Regions from separate parts of the Streptomyces sp. NPDC030143 genome, predicted to be linked through region 3. Evidence: riboswitches for the same ligand, from Rfam matches in the RefSeq annotation. Region 3 holds a riboswitch; each other region holds the start of a gene.
The links. Region 3 has a riboswitch for cyclic di-AMP ahead of ACZ4YY_RS28325 (M23 family metallopeptidase). Riboswitches for the same ligand answer to the same signal wherever they lie in the genome.
Positions count from the first base shown of each region.

Region 1: it holds a riboswitch for cyclic di-AMP, as region 3 does, so the genes downstream of both, ACZ4YY_RS19450 (C40 family peptidase) here and ACZ4YY_RS28325 (M23 family metallopeptidase) in region 3, are expected to answer to the same signal.
Region 2: it holds a riboswitch for cyclic di-AMP, as region 3 does, so the genes downstream of both, ACZ4YY_RS23760 (transglycosylase family protein) here and ACZ4YY_RS28325 (M23 family metallopeptidase) in region 3, are expected to answer to the same signal.

Region 1 is NZ_JBVIAY010000010.1:157,881-162,400, forward strand. Features, by position in the region: gene ACZ4YY_RS19450 (C40 family peptidase) at 1-1,137, opposite strand, end outside; cyclic di-AMP (ydaO/yuaA leader) riboswitch at 1,146-1,306, opposite strand; gene pcrA (DNA helicase PcrA) at 1,538-4,021, shown strand; gene ACZ4YY_RS19460 (M23 family metallopeptidase) at 4,081-4,520, opposite strand, start outside.
Region 2 is NZ_JBVIAY010000014.1:134,344-138,863, reverse strand. Features, by position in the region: gene ACZ4YY_RS23770 (FtsB family cell division protein) at 1-128, opposite strand, end outside; gene eno (phosphopyruvate hydratase) at 244-1,524, opposite strand; gene ACZ4YY_RS23760 (transglycosylase family protein) at 1,896-2,603, opposite strand; cyclic di-AMP (ydaO/yuaA leader) riboswitch at 2,607-2,775, opposite strand; gene ACZ4YY_RS23755 (transglycosylase family protein) at 2,981-4,015, opposite strand; gene ACZ4YY_RS23750 (cytochrome P450 family protein) at 4,160-4,520, opposite strand, start outside.
Region 3 is NZ_JBVIAY010000019.1:151,345-155,864, forward strand. Features, by position in the region: gene ACZ4YY_RS28320 (GntR family transcriptional regulator) at 1-492, opposite strand, end outside; gene ACZ4YY_RS28325 (M23 family metallopeptidase) at 695-1,450, opposite strand; cyclic di-AMP (ydaO/yuaA leader) riboswitch at 1,464-1,631, opposite strand; gene ACZ4YY_RS28330 (M16 family metallopeptidase) at 2,126-3,514, opposite strand; gene ACZ4YY_RS28335 (M16 family metallopeptidase) at 3,511-4,520, opposite strand, start outside.

The sequences.
Region 1 (4,520 bases), on a different contig from region 3:
GTAGATCGACTCCTCGCGGACGTACGTGCCGGGCTTCGGGGCGTGGATCATCATCCCGTTGCCGATGTAGATGCCGACGTGGGTGACGTCGTCGTAGAAGAAGACCAGGTCACCGGGCTGGGCGTTGGCCAGGGAGACCGTCGTGCCGGCGTTCACCTGGTCGTAGGTGGTGCGCGGGAGGGTGACGCCGGCGGCCTTCCAGGCGGCCTGGGTGAGGCCGGAGCAGTCGTAGGACTCGGGGCCGGTGGCACCCCAGACGTACGGCTTGCCGATCTGCGCGCGGGCGAAGGCGAGCGCCTTCTCGGCCTTGGTGGCGTAGGAGGCGTCCGTGGCCGGGGCGGACGGCGAGGACGACGACGGAACCGAAGGCGACGACGTGTCCGTGCCCGAGGACCCGGCGCTCCCCTGTTGCGCGGCCGCCTGTGCCGCCGCCTGCTGCCGGGCCAGCTCCGCCGCCTTGCGGGCCGCCTCCTCCTGCCGCTGCTTCTCGATCGCCGCCAGCCGAGCCTTCTCCTCGGCGGTCAGCTGCGACAGCAGCTCGCGCGCGGAGCTGAGCTTCTTCTGGACGGTCGCCTTGGCGGTCTTCAGCTCGCTCTGCGACTCGGTGAGCGTCTCGAGGCTCCGGGATGCCTCCTGACGCTTCTTCATCGTCTCCGACTGCTCGGTGACGTAGTCGTCGACCGCGCCCTTCTGGCGTTCGGTCAGCCGCCCCATCAGCTGGGTCTGGTCGAAGTAGTCCTGCGGGGAGTCCGCGAGCAGGAAGGTGGCCGTGTCCGGTGCGGTGGCGCCGGTGCGGTACTGGGCGGCGGCGAAGGAACCGAGCCGCTCCCGTGCGTCGTTGAGCTTCTCGGTGCGCTGCGCGACGTCCTGGAGGAGGGTGTCGACCTGCTTGCGCTGCTTGGTCGTCTTCTCCTTGGCGGCGTTGTACTTCTCGGTCGCCGACTCGGCCTGGCGGTAGAGGTCGCCGACCTTCTTCTCGACCTCCTCCAGGCTCGGCTTGCCGTCGGCGGCGGGCGCGGCGTCGGCCGTCTGGGAGAGCAGGGCCACCGAGGTGAGAGCGGCGGTGGCGAGAGCGGGGGTGCGTATGCCTGCTACGCGCCCCCCGGCGGGGCGCGGCTTGCGGTGCTGCGACGCCAAGGGAGGCGACTCCTTCCGTGCTCCGCCTACCGGGTTAGCTGTCGGGTTCGGGCGGGAAGGGTTGCCCTACGGCCTGCTCCGTCGGGGGAGTGGGCCGATTCACCCCAAGGTCTCGGTGGGTCCCCGGCTCCGGCTCCGCGAGGGGCACCGGACTCGGCGGTGGCCGCGCGGCCCGGCGAGGCTCGCCGGTGGGGGTCGTACGGCCTGCCCGGCACGGTAGCCAACTCGTGTGGCACCTGTGAAGGTTGATGGGTGATATGCCCGATACATTTTCGTGACCTGCGGTAACCGTGTCGCCCAAGGTGTTTTCGGTGTAGCGGACCGTGACGCCCTGGACGGAGGGGGATGTTTTCCGGGACGGCGGCGGGTTGTCAGTGGCGCCCCCTAGACTCGGAGAGCGATGAGCAGCCTCTTTGACGACAGCTTCCTGGCGGACCTCCAGGCCCCTCGCGGGCACGAGGACGAACCCCCGCCGCCGCCCGAGGACGATCACGCTCCGGAGCCGGTTCCGGACGATCTGTTCGGCGGGAAGTTCGACGTGCCCCCGGACCGGGACACCCACTACCGCGACGGCGCCCCGCGCCCGGCGGTCGACGCGGCGGCCCTCCTGGAAGGGCTCAACGACAACCAGCGCGCCGCCGTCGTCCACTCCGACACCCCGCTGCTCATCGTCGCGGGTGCCGGCTCCGGCAAGACGCGGGTGCTCACCCACCGCATCGCCCACCTCCTCGCCGAGCGCCAGGTGCACCCGGGGCAGATCCTCGCGATCACCTTCACCAACAAGGCCGCGGGCGAGATGAGGGAGCGCGTCGAGCAGCTCGTGGGGCCGCGCGCGAACGCGATGTGGGTGATGACCTTCCACAGCGCGTGCGTGCGCATCCTGCGACGCGAGTCGAAGAGGCTCGGCTTCACGTCGTCGTTCTCGATCTACGACGCCGCCGACTCCAAGCGTCTGATGGCCCTGGTCTGCCGCGACCTGGACCTCGACCCCAAGCGCTACCCGCCCAAGTCCTTCAGCGCCAAGATCAGCAACCTGAAGAACGAGCTGATCGACGAGGAGGACTTCGCCGCCCAGGCCACCGACGGCTTCGAGAAGACCCTCGCCCAGGCCTACGCCCTCTACCAGTCGCGGCTGCGCGAGGCCAACGCCCTCGACTTCGACGACCTGATCATGACGACGGTCAACCTGCTGCGCGCGTTCCCCGACGTCGCCGAGCACTACCGCCGCCGCTTCCGGCACGTCCTGGTCGACGAGTACCAGGACACCAACCACGCCCAGTACGCGCTCGTGCGTGAACTCGTCGGCACCGGTGAGCACCCCGTCGACGTACCGCCCAGCGAGGACGACGTCCCGCCGGCCGAGCTGTGCGTCGTCGGTGACGCCGACCAGTCGATCTACGCCTTCCGCGGCGCGACCATCCGCAACATCCTCCAGTTCGAGGAGGACTACCCGGACGCGACGACGATCCTGCTGGAGCAGAACTACCGCTCCACCCAGACGATCCTGTCCGCCGCCAACGCGGTCATCGAGCGCAACGAGTCCCGCCGTCCGAAGAACCTGTGGACCAACGCGGGCTCCGGCGCGCGCATCACCGGATACGTCGCCGACACCGAGCACGACGAGGCGCAGTTCGTCGCCGACGAGATAGACCGCCTGACCGACGCGGGCGACGCGAGGGCCGGCGACGTCGCCGTCTTCTACCGCACCAACGCCCAGTCCCGTGTGTTCGAAGAGGTCTTCATCCGCGTCGGCCTGCCCTACAAGGTCGTCGGCGGCGTCCGCTTCTACGAGCGCAAGGAGGTCAGGGACGTCCTGGCCTACCTGCGGGTCCTCGCCAACCCCGAGGACTCGGTGCCCCTGCGCCGGATCCTCAACGTCCCCAAGCGCGGCATCGGCGAGCGCGCCGAGGCGATGATCGACGCCCTGTCCCAGCGCGAGAAGATCAGCTTCCCGCAGGCGCTGAAGCGCGTCGACGAGGCCTACGGCATGGCCGCACGGTCGACGAACGCCGTGAAGCGGTTCAACACACTCATGGAGGAGCTCCGTACGATCGTCGAGTCCGGGGCCGGACCCGCGACCGTCCTGGAAGCCGTTCTCGAACGCACCGGGTATCTCGCCGAGTTGCAGGCTTCCACCGACCCGCAGGACGAGACCCGGATCGAGAACCTCCAGGAACTGGCCGCCGTGGCCCTGGAGTTCGAGCAGGAGCGCGGCGAGGGCGAGTCGGTGGGGCTGGCCGAGTTCCTGGAGCAGGTCGCCCTGGTCGCCGACTCCGACCAGATCCCCGACGAGGACGAGGACGGCTCCGGGGTCATCACCCTGATGACCCTGCACACCGCCAAGGGCCTCGAGTTCCCCGTCGTGTTCCTCACCGGCATGGAGGACGGCGTCTTCCCGCACATGCGGGCCCTCGGCCAGACCAAGGAACTGGAGGAGGAACGCCGCCTGGCCTACGTCGGCATCACGCGCGCCCGGGAGCGGCTGTATCTGACGCGGTCCGCGATGCGCAGCGCCTGGGGGCAGCCGTCGTACAACCCGCCCTCGCGGTTCCTGGAGGAGATCCCGGCCACGCACGTGGACTGGAAGCGGACGGGGGCGAGCGGACCCGTGTCCTCCGGGCCGGTGTCGGCGGTGGCGGCCTCGCTGTCGTCGTCGCGTTCGCGTTCCTCGGCGGCCGGCGCCTCCGGGTTCGCCACGCGGCGTACGGCGGAGAAGCCGGTGGTCGCCCTGGCGGTCGGCGACCGCGTCACGCACGACCAGTTCGGGCTCGGCACGGTCGTCGCGGTGAAGGGCACGGGCGCCAACGCCGAGGCGACGATCGACTTCGGCGACACCAAGCCCAAGCGGCTGCTGCTGCGGTACGCGCCGGTGGAGAAGCTCTGACGTGAAAGGAGCCCCCGCTTCGGCGGCGGGGGCTCACAGGGCGTTCGTCGGACGGCCGCTCAGGTCGGGTCCAGCCCGTGGCTGCGCAGCCACGACAGCGGGTCGATCGACGAGCCGCCGCCCGGCCGGACCTCGAAGTGCAGGTGCGGACCGGTGGAGTTGCCGGAGTTTCCCGAGTACGCGATCGGTTCGCCGGCCTTCACCGTCGAACCGGAGCTGACGCGGTAGCTGGAGAGGTGGCAGTACCAGGTCTCCGTGCCGTCCTTCGCCGTCACGATCATCATGTTGCCGTAGGCGCTGTTCCACTGCGTGCGGACGGTGCCGTCGGTCGCGGCCATCACCGTGGTGCCGTAGGCGACGGGGAAGTCGATGCCGGTGTGCATGGACATCCAGTTGATGCCGGACTGGCCGTAGTAGGCACTGAGCCCGTGCTGGCCGACCGGCAGCGCGTACTTCGGACGCAGCCGCTCCTTGCGGGCCGCCTCCGCCGCCGCCTTCT
Region 2 (4,520 bases), on a different contig from region 3:
CGGCCGGTGAGGCGGGAGCGGCGGGCCTGGCGCTTGGTCTGGGAACGGTAGACGCGGGCCGCCGTCTGCTCGCCGAGCAGCCTGATCCTGGTCGCGGTGGAGAAACGGTCCCGGTCCCTCACGGGCATGTTTCCCGCCTTCCGTCTCACACGTGCGTACGTCCCCGGACACGGTACGGGACCGAGTACGGGGACGTACGTACGACTGGCCAAGCCGTGACCCGGAGGGTCACCTCACCAGGTGTCAGCCCTTGAAGCGCGGGAAGGCGCTGCGGCCGGCGTAGACCGCGGCGTCGTCGAGGATCTCCTCAATGCGCAGCAGCTGGTTGTACTTGGCGACGCGGTCCGAGCGGGCCGGGGCACCGGTCTTGATCTGACCGCAGTTCACCGCGACGGCGAGGTCGGCGATGGTGACGTCCTCGGTCTCGCCGGAACGGTGGGACATCATGCACTTGAAGCCGTTGCGCTGGGCCAGCTCGACGGCGTCCAGGGTCTCGGTGAGCGAGCCGATCTGGTTGACCTTGACGAGCAGCGCGTTGGCGGCGCCCTCCTCGATACCGCGGGCGAGGCGCTCGGGGTTGGTGACGAACAGGTCGTCACCGACGAGCTGGACCTTGTCGCCGAGGCGCTCGGTGATGGTCTTCCAGCCGTCCCAGTCGTCCTCGAACAGCGGGTCCTCGATGGAGACCAGCGGGTACGCGTCGACGAGCTCGGCGTAGTAGTCGGTCATCTCGGCGGCGGTGCGCTCCTTGCCCTCGAAGACGTACACGCCGTCCTTGTAGAACTCGGAGGCGGCGACGTCGAGCGCCAGGGCGATCTGCTCGCCGGGGGTGTAGCCGGCTTCCTTGACGGCCTCGAGGATGAGGTCGAGGGCGGCGCGGTTGGAGTCCAGGTTCGGGGCGAAGCCGCCCTCGTCGCCGAGGCCGGTGTTCAGGCCCTTGCGCTTCAGCACCTTCTTGAGGGTGTGGTAGACCTCGGCGCCCCAACGCAGGGCCTCGGAGAAGGACTCCGCGCCGATCGGGGCGATCATGAACTCCTGGATGTCCACGTTGGTGTCGGCGTGCGAGCCGCCGTTCAGGATGTTCATCATCGGCACCGGGAGCAGGTGCGCGTTCGGGCCGCCCAGGTAGCGGAAGAGCGGGAGGTCGCTGGCCTCGGAGGCGGCGTGGGCGACGGCGAGGGAGACGCCGAGGATGGCGTTGGCGCCGAGGGAGCCCTTGTTGTCGGTGGCGTCCAGGTCGAACATGGCCTGGTCGATCAGGCGCTGCTCGGTGGCGTCGTAGCCGACCAGCTCCGGGCCGATCTGCTCGATGACGGCGAGGACGGCCTTCTCGACACCCTTGCCGAGGTAGCGGTTCGGGTCGCCGTCGCGGAGCTCGACGGCCTCGAAGGCGCCGGTGGAGGCGCCGGACGGGACGGCGGCACGACCCGTGCTGCCGTCGTCGAGGCCGACCTCGACCTCGACCGTGGGGTTGCCTCGGGAGTCCAGGATTTCCCGGGCTACGACGACGTCGATGGACGGCACGAGCATCTCCTTCTTGGGATGTGACGCTGGTAGTGCGGGGCCCGAGGGGTCGTGACGGACCCTTGCGGAGCCTTGCGACTAGAGCCTAACCGCCCCCGGGCCGTCGGCAGCCGACCGACCGTCCCGTGGACAGCCTGACGGTACACATTGTTCCCGTCCGGAACAAAGAGGGAGGGCGACGATTGGGCGAAATCCGGGGGGCGGGCGGGGTCGCCGCCGGGAGAGGCCGGGGAAGAGAAAACCCCGCCCCGGTGCGTACGGGGGAGAACGCACCGGGGCGGGGAGCCCGTGGGGACGGGGGGACCCTCACGAGGTCCTCAGTGTGCGGACCTCGGCTGTGAGGGGGCTGTGGCCGTCCTGGGAGCCGGGTGTCACTTCAGGTGAAGCTGCTGACCCGGGTAGATGAGGTCGGCGTCCTCGACGATGTCCTTGTTCAGCTGGAACAGCTTCTCCCAGCCGCCCTCGACCTTCTGCTTGCCGGCGATGGAGCTGAGGGTGTCGCCCTTGACGACCTTGTACTCGCCGTCGCCCTTCTTGACCTTCTTGCCGGTCGGCGTGGTGACGGTCTTCTGGGACTTCGTGGCCGGGCGCTCGGCGGAGCGGGAGGCGCTCTGCTGCTCGGTGGAGCGGGAGCCGCTGTCCGAGGAGTCGCCGGAGGACGACGAGGAGGACGAGGACGACGAGGAGGTGCCGCCGCCGTTGTACGCGGCGCCGGACAGGCCCACGCCGCAGACCGGCCAGGCACCCTTGCCCTGGCCCGCGAGGACCTTCTCGGCGATCTCGATCTGCTGCGACTTGGTGGCCTTGTCGGCGGTGGAGGCGTACTGCGTGCCGCCGTACGCGGCCCAGGTGGAGGCCGAGAACTGAAGACCGCCGTAGTAGCCGTTGCCGGTGTTGATGGACCAGTTGCCGCCGGACTCGCACTGGGCGACCGCGTCCCACTCGGAGGCGGTGGCGGCGGAGGCGTTGCCGGCCGCCATCAGCGGGGCGGCGACGGCGGCACCGGTGACACCGGCGATGGCGATGGCGCGAGTGGCCTTGGACGGACGACGGTGCTTGCCCTTGCCGGAAAACAGCATGGTGGATCCCCTCACCGACGCCTGCGAGGTGAGCTGTCGGGTTCGGGCCGGTTGAGTTGCCCGGCCACTCCTCCTGGGAGGCGTGGCTTCACCCCTAGCCGGATCCGGCATCAACTGCCGGGGCCGGCGCTTACCTTGGGTCCCCCGCTCCTGCCTACGGCGCTTGACGCGACGACTGTTCCCGGGCGGCCGCTGGCAGGATTCGGCGTTGCGGCAGCCGGGGCTCGGATTGCCGAGCGGTCACGACCGTAGACACGCGATCGGCGGAATTTCAAAGACGATCAGGGCTTCTGAGACTCATCCCACACTTTCGCCAAACCGGACATTCAGCGCGAACCATGACGTGAACTCCCGCTGTTTTTCGCGGGGTTTCCGCCCTATTCGACGCCCGTGTCCAGGGTCTGACCGGGGACGATGTCGCCCGGGTCGGCGCCGATGACGTCCTGGTTCGCGGAGTAGAGCGCACGCCATCCGCCGTCGAGCTCAAGGGAGTCGGCGATGGACACGAGCGAGTCGCCGGGCTGGACGGTGTAGGCGCTCGCCGCGCCGTCCAGGGTGTTGGCGGCGTGCCGGCCGGAGGGGGCGGTGGCGGCGCCGTCGGCCGCACCCTCGTCCGCGGTGGCGCCGCGGTGGCGGCCGGCGCCGAGGGAACCCGTGTCGACGAGGCTCCAAGAACCGGCACTCTGCCCCGAGTTGTCTGACTCGTCCGTTCCGGGGGTCGCTGTCGGCGAGCTGCCGGTCCCCTGTGAACCGCTCGCCCCGGAGCCCTCGGAGGTGCCCGGTGCGGCGGAGTCGTCCACTCCGGAGGGGGAGGAAGGGGACGAAGGGGACGACGACGGCGTATCCGTTGAGTTGCCGGCATCCGTGGAGGATTCGGCGGACGGGTCGGCGGACGCGCCCGACCCCTTCGCGGAGTCGGAGACTCCTGAGGGGTTCGACGAGCCGGACGAGCCTCTGGACAGGTCGGACAAGCCGGACGAGACAGGCGAGTCGGACGTGGCGTCCGGCACACCGGTGTCGACGCTCCCCGAGCCGGACTCCTTGCTGAGCCCGGACGTCAGCCCGCAGGTGCCCCACGCGCCGATCCCCTGGTCCGCCAGGACCTTCTGGGCGACCGCGATCTGCTGGTTGCGGCTCGCCAGATCGGGGCGCGAGGCGTAGTCGAGGCCGCCGTAGGCCTCCCAGTCCTCCTGGCTCAGGGCCAGGCCGCCGAACTCGCCGTTGCCGTCGTTGGCGCTCCAGGAGCCGCCGGTCTCGCACTCCGCCACCTTGTCCCACACCGTGCCGTCGGCGGCGCTCGCGCCGGAGGCGCCGAGCAGCGGGATGGCGATGGCCGAGCCGGTCACGCCGACCGCGACGAGGAGGGCCGGGGCCTGACGGGGGCGACGGTGACGACCGTTCCCGGAGAGCATGCGGGGGCCTTTCTCGAGACAGCAGTGCCCGCGCGACGGCTGATGCTTCCCCGCCGCGTTGACGAGTGAACGTATAGGCAGACGATCACTTGTCACAAGTTAATGCCGCGCAGATCACGTGAAGATCACAGAGTTGAGGTTCGGTCACCCTTGCTTCGCCGAACGGGCACATACGGGGCTGAACTCCACCGGCAGCGTGCGCAGCCCACGCATGATGAGCCCCCCACGCCACCTCAAGTCGGCCGGATCGGCGGCGAGTCGCAGGTCGGGCAGCCGGGTGAGCAGGGTCGCGAGGGCGGTCCGACCCTCCAGCCGGGCCAGCGGTGCGCCCAGGCAGTAGTGGATGCCGTGGCCGTAGCCGAGGTGCTGGTTGTCACGGCGGGAGAGGTCGAGGACGTCCGGGTCGGCGAAGCGCTCCGGGTCGCGGTCGGCGGCGGCCAGCACGACCAGGACGGGGTCACCGGGGGCGATGTCCTGACCGCCGAGGGTCAGCGGGCGGGTGGCG
Region 3 (4,520 bases):
GGCCGGCGCCTGCACCGCGTACATCCAGGCGATCTTGTGGCGCAGTTGGGTGAGGGTCGAGGTCAGGGCGGGACTGCCGGAGGCCTGGGCGAGCGTCTCGTGGAACCAGCCGCCCAGGGAGCGCAGGTCGTCACTGTTGCCCCGCCTGGCACGCTCCTGGCCGAGCCGGACGAGACCCCGCAGGACCTTCAGATGCGCCTCGGTGCGCCGCTGGGCTGCCCGGGCGGCGCCGAGCGGCTCCAGGAGCATGCGCATCTCCAGCAGGTCGGCGGCCTCCAGTTCGGTCGGTTCGGCCACGCACGCGCCCGCGTGCCGCCGCGTCACGACGAAACCCTCCGCCTCCAGCGTGCGCAGGGCCTCGCGGACGGGGACGCGCGAGACGCCGTAGCGGCGGGCGAGGAGTTCCTCGGTGAGGCGGCTGCCGCGCTCGTAGACACCCGCGACGATGTCGTCCCGGATGGCCGTGCACACCGAGTGCGCCGGAATTCGCATGACCGACCTCCGCCTTAATCCCCGTGAAACGTCGACGAATGACGTGTGGTCAGTGATGCTATTGCAATGGGCCGGAATTTCCGATGGCGGGCCGGAATCCATGGATATTTTTTGGACAGGGCCGGGCGTGAAACGGCGAAAGCCCCGGCCGTGCGGGCCGGGGCTGGACGATCTGTCGCCGTGCGTCGTCAGTCGTTCACGATCAGACGTTCACGCCGTGCTTGCGGAGGTAGGCGACGGGGTCGATGTCCGAGCCGTACTCCGCGCTCGTGCGGGCCTCGAAGTGCAGGTGCGGGCCCGTGACGTTGCCGGTGGCGCCCGACAGGCCGATGCGCAGGCCCGGGGTGACCTGCTGGCCCACCGAGACCTCGATGGTCGACAGGTGGCCGTACTGGGTGAAGGTGCCGTCGTTCATCCGGATCACGACCTGGTTGCCGTACGCGCCGCCCCAGCCCGCCTCGACGACGGTGCCGAGCCCGACCGCGCGCACGGTGGTGCCGCTCGCGGCGTGGAAGTCGATGCCGGTGTGGCTGCCGGAGGACCACAGCGAACCGCCGGCGCTGTAGCCGGTGGAGACGTAGGAACCGGTGATCGGCGCCACGAAGGTGTTCAGGCGCTTGCGCTCGGCCTCGCGGGCGGCGCGGGCCCTGGCCTCCCGCTCCTCCTTGACCCTGGCGGCGGCCCGGGCGGCTGCCTCCTTGCGCGCGGCCTCCTCCTGGGCGGCCTGCTTCTGGGCGGCGGCCTGGTCGTCGATCTCGCCGGCGACGGAGTGGCCGATGGTGACGACGGGGGTCAGGCCGGTCTGTTCGGCCGGGGTCTCGGCGGCGAGAGCCGGGGAGGAGGCGACGGTGCCGATGACGCCGGTGGTGGTGAGCGCCGCGATGCCCGCGGCGCGGGCGGTGGTGCGCTTCATCCGGCTGGGACGGCGGTGCTTCCCGGTGGCGCAGGTGAACGCCATGAAGTTGAGTGGTCCTTTCCTTCCCTCTCGCCTACCGGGTTAGCTGACGGGTTCGGAGCAGGAAGGTCTCCTACGGCCACCCTCGCGACACGCGCGGGCGTCCGATTCACCCCAGGGACTGCACAGTTGGGTCCCCGGCTCCCCTGGCTCGCGCCGTACGGGGACTCGGCGATGACTGTCCGGTGCCGCGGGTGCGGCGCAGTGCCCGACGAACAGCCCGGACGACGCTAGACGCGCCCGCTGTCAATCCCCAAACGGAACGCGGGTTTTGTAGCGCATGCCACAGGGCAGACAGGCAGCCTCTCCCCCAATTCGGACATCAGGGGGCCCTGGTGACCGTCTCGTCACCAGGGCCCCTCACGCGTGCGTGCCGCAGCCGGTCCCGGGGCGTGTTCCGAAAGGAGCGCCGCCCGCCCGGAGGGCGGGGCCCGCGGCGTCCGGTGCGGTGCATCGCGAGGCGGAGGGCCGTCCGCGCACCGGGTGTGCGCGGACGATCCCGACCACGCGGCGAGGCGCCGTGCCGGGCGTCGCGGACCGGGCGGGATGTTCGGAACACGCCCTGGAAGGCTCCTGAAGATCTCGCTCGGGCCGCCCGGCCGGCCCCGGATCGCCCGTACCCATCAATCAGGTTGAACCGGGCGAACCGGGCGTGATTCCAAGATTTTCAGCGGACTCCTAGTCGGCCCGGACGACCGTCACCTCGCCGATGCCGAGCGCCTCGACGGGCTCCTTGATCTGTGCGGCGTCACCGACGAGGACGGTGACCAGACGGTCCACCGGGAAGGCGCTCACGGCGGCCGCGGTGGCCTCCACCGTCCCGGTCGCCGCGAGCTGCTGGTACAGCGTCGCCTGGTAGTCGTCGGGCAGGTGCTGCTCGACCTGGTCGGCCAGTGTGGAGGCGACGGCCGCGGCCGTCTCGTACTTCAGCGGCGCCACACCGACGAGGTTCTGCACGGCGACGTCGCGTTCGGCGTCGGTGAGCCCCTCCGCGGCGAGGGTCCGCAGCACCTTCCACAGGTCGTCCAGGGCGGGACCGGTGTTCGGGGTGTCCACGGAACCGCTGATGGCGAGCATCGCGGCACCCGAGCCGTCCGGGGCCGACCGCAGGACCTGCCCGAACGCGCGGACACCGTAGGTGTAGCCCTTCTCCTCGCGCAGGACACGGTCCAGGCGGGAGGTGAGGGTGCCGCCGAGGCAGTAGGTGCCGAGGATCTGCGCGGGCCACACGCGCGCGTGCCGGTCGGGGCCGATACGGCCGATCAGCAGCTGCGTCTGGACGGCGCCGGGACGGTCCACGATGACGACCCGGCCGGTGTCGTCGGCGGTCACCGGCGGGACGGGCCGCGGCCGGGCCGAGGAGCCCGTCCAGGCGCCCAGGGTGTCGCCGAGCAGCGCGCCCAGGTCGACGCCGGTGAGGTCGCCGACGACCACGGCGGTGGCCGTGGCCGGGCGGACGTGCTTCTCGTAGAAGGCCCGTACGGCCGCGGCGTCGATGTTCTCGACGGTCTCCGCGGTGCCCTGGCGCGCACGCGACATGCGCGCGGTGGCCGGGAACAGCTCCTTGTAGAGCTCCTTGGCGGCGCGCCGCGAAGGGTTGGCCAGCTCGTGCGGGATCTCGTCCAGGCGGTTGCGGACGAGGCGCTCGACCTCGCTGTCGGCGAACGCGGGCGCCCTGAGGGCGTCGGCGACCAGGCCGAGGGCCTTGGCGAGGCGGGAGGCGGGGACCTCCAGGCTGATGCGGACGCCGGGGTGGTCGGCGTGTGCGTCGAGAGTGGCGCCGCAGCGCTCCAGCTCGGCGGCGAACTCCTCGGCGGAGTGCTTGTCGGTGCCCTCGGAGAAGGCCCTCGCCATGATCGTGGCCACACCGTCGAGGCCGGCCGGTTCGGCGTCCAGGGGCGCGTCGAGCAGGATCTCTACGGCGACGACCTGCTGGCCGGGGCGGTGGCAGTGCAACACGGTCAGGCCGTTGTCCAGGGTGCCGCGCTCGGGCGCCGGGAACGCCCACGGCCTGGCCTCGCCCGCGTGGGGCTGGGGGTGGAACTCCATCGCGGCGAGCTCGGTCACTGGGCCGCCTCCTCGTTCTCGTCCTGGTCGGCGCCGGCTTCGGGGGCGGTCGGCTCGTAGACGAGGACCGCGCGGTTGTCGGGGCGCAGGCGGGCCTTGGCGACCTCCCGCACCTCCTCGGGGGTGATCTCCAGCACGCGCTGGACGGCGGTGAGGGCGAGCTGCGGGTCGCCGAAGAGCACGGCGTACCGGCACAGTTCGTCGGCGCGGCCGGCGACCGTGCCGAGGCGGTCGAGCCACTCGCGCTCCAGCTGGGCCTGGGCCCGCTCCATCTCCTCGGCGGTGGGGCCCTCCTCGGCGAACCGGGCGAGCTCCTCGTCGATGGCGGTCTCGATGACGGGGACCTCGACATCGCCGGAGGTCTTCACGTCCAGCCAGCCCAGGGAGGGCGCGCCGGCCAGGCGCAGCAGACCGAAACCCGCCGCGACGGCCGTGCGGTCACGGCGGACGAGGCGGTTGTAGAGGCGGGAGGACTCGCCGCCGCCGAGGACGGTGAGCGCCAGGTCGACGGCGTCGCACGCGCGCGTGCCGTCCTCCGGCAGACGGTAGGCGGCCATCAGGGCGCGGGCCGGGACCTCCTCCTCGACGACCTCGCGCAACTGCTCGCCGATGATCTCCGGCAGGGAGCCGTCACGCGGCTCGGGCTTGCCGTCGTGGGAGGGGATGGAGCCGAAGTACTTCTCGATCCAGGCGAGCGTCTGCTCCGGGTCGATGTCGCCGACGACCGACAGGACGGCGTTGTTGGGCGCGTAGTAGGTGCGGAAGAAGGCGCGCGCGTCCTCCAGGGTCGCCGCGTCCAGGTCGGCCATCGAGCCGATCGGCGTGTGGTGGTACGGGTGGCCGTCCGGGTAGGCGAGCGCCGTCAGCTTCTCGAAGGCGGTGCCGTAGGGGACGTTGTCGTAGCGCTGCCGGCGCTCGTTCTTCACGACGTCGCGCTGGTTCTCCATGGACTCGTCGTCCAGGGCGGTCAGCAGCGAGCCCATGCGGTCGGCCTCCAGCCAGAGGG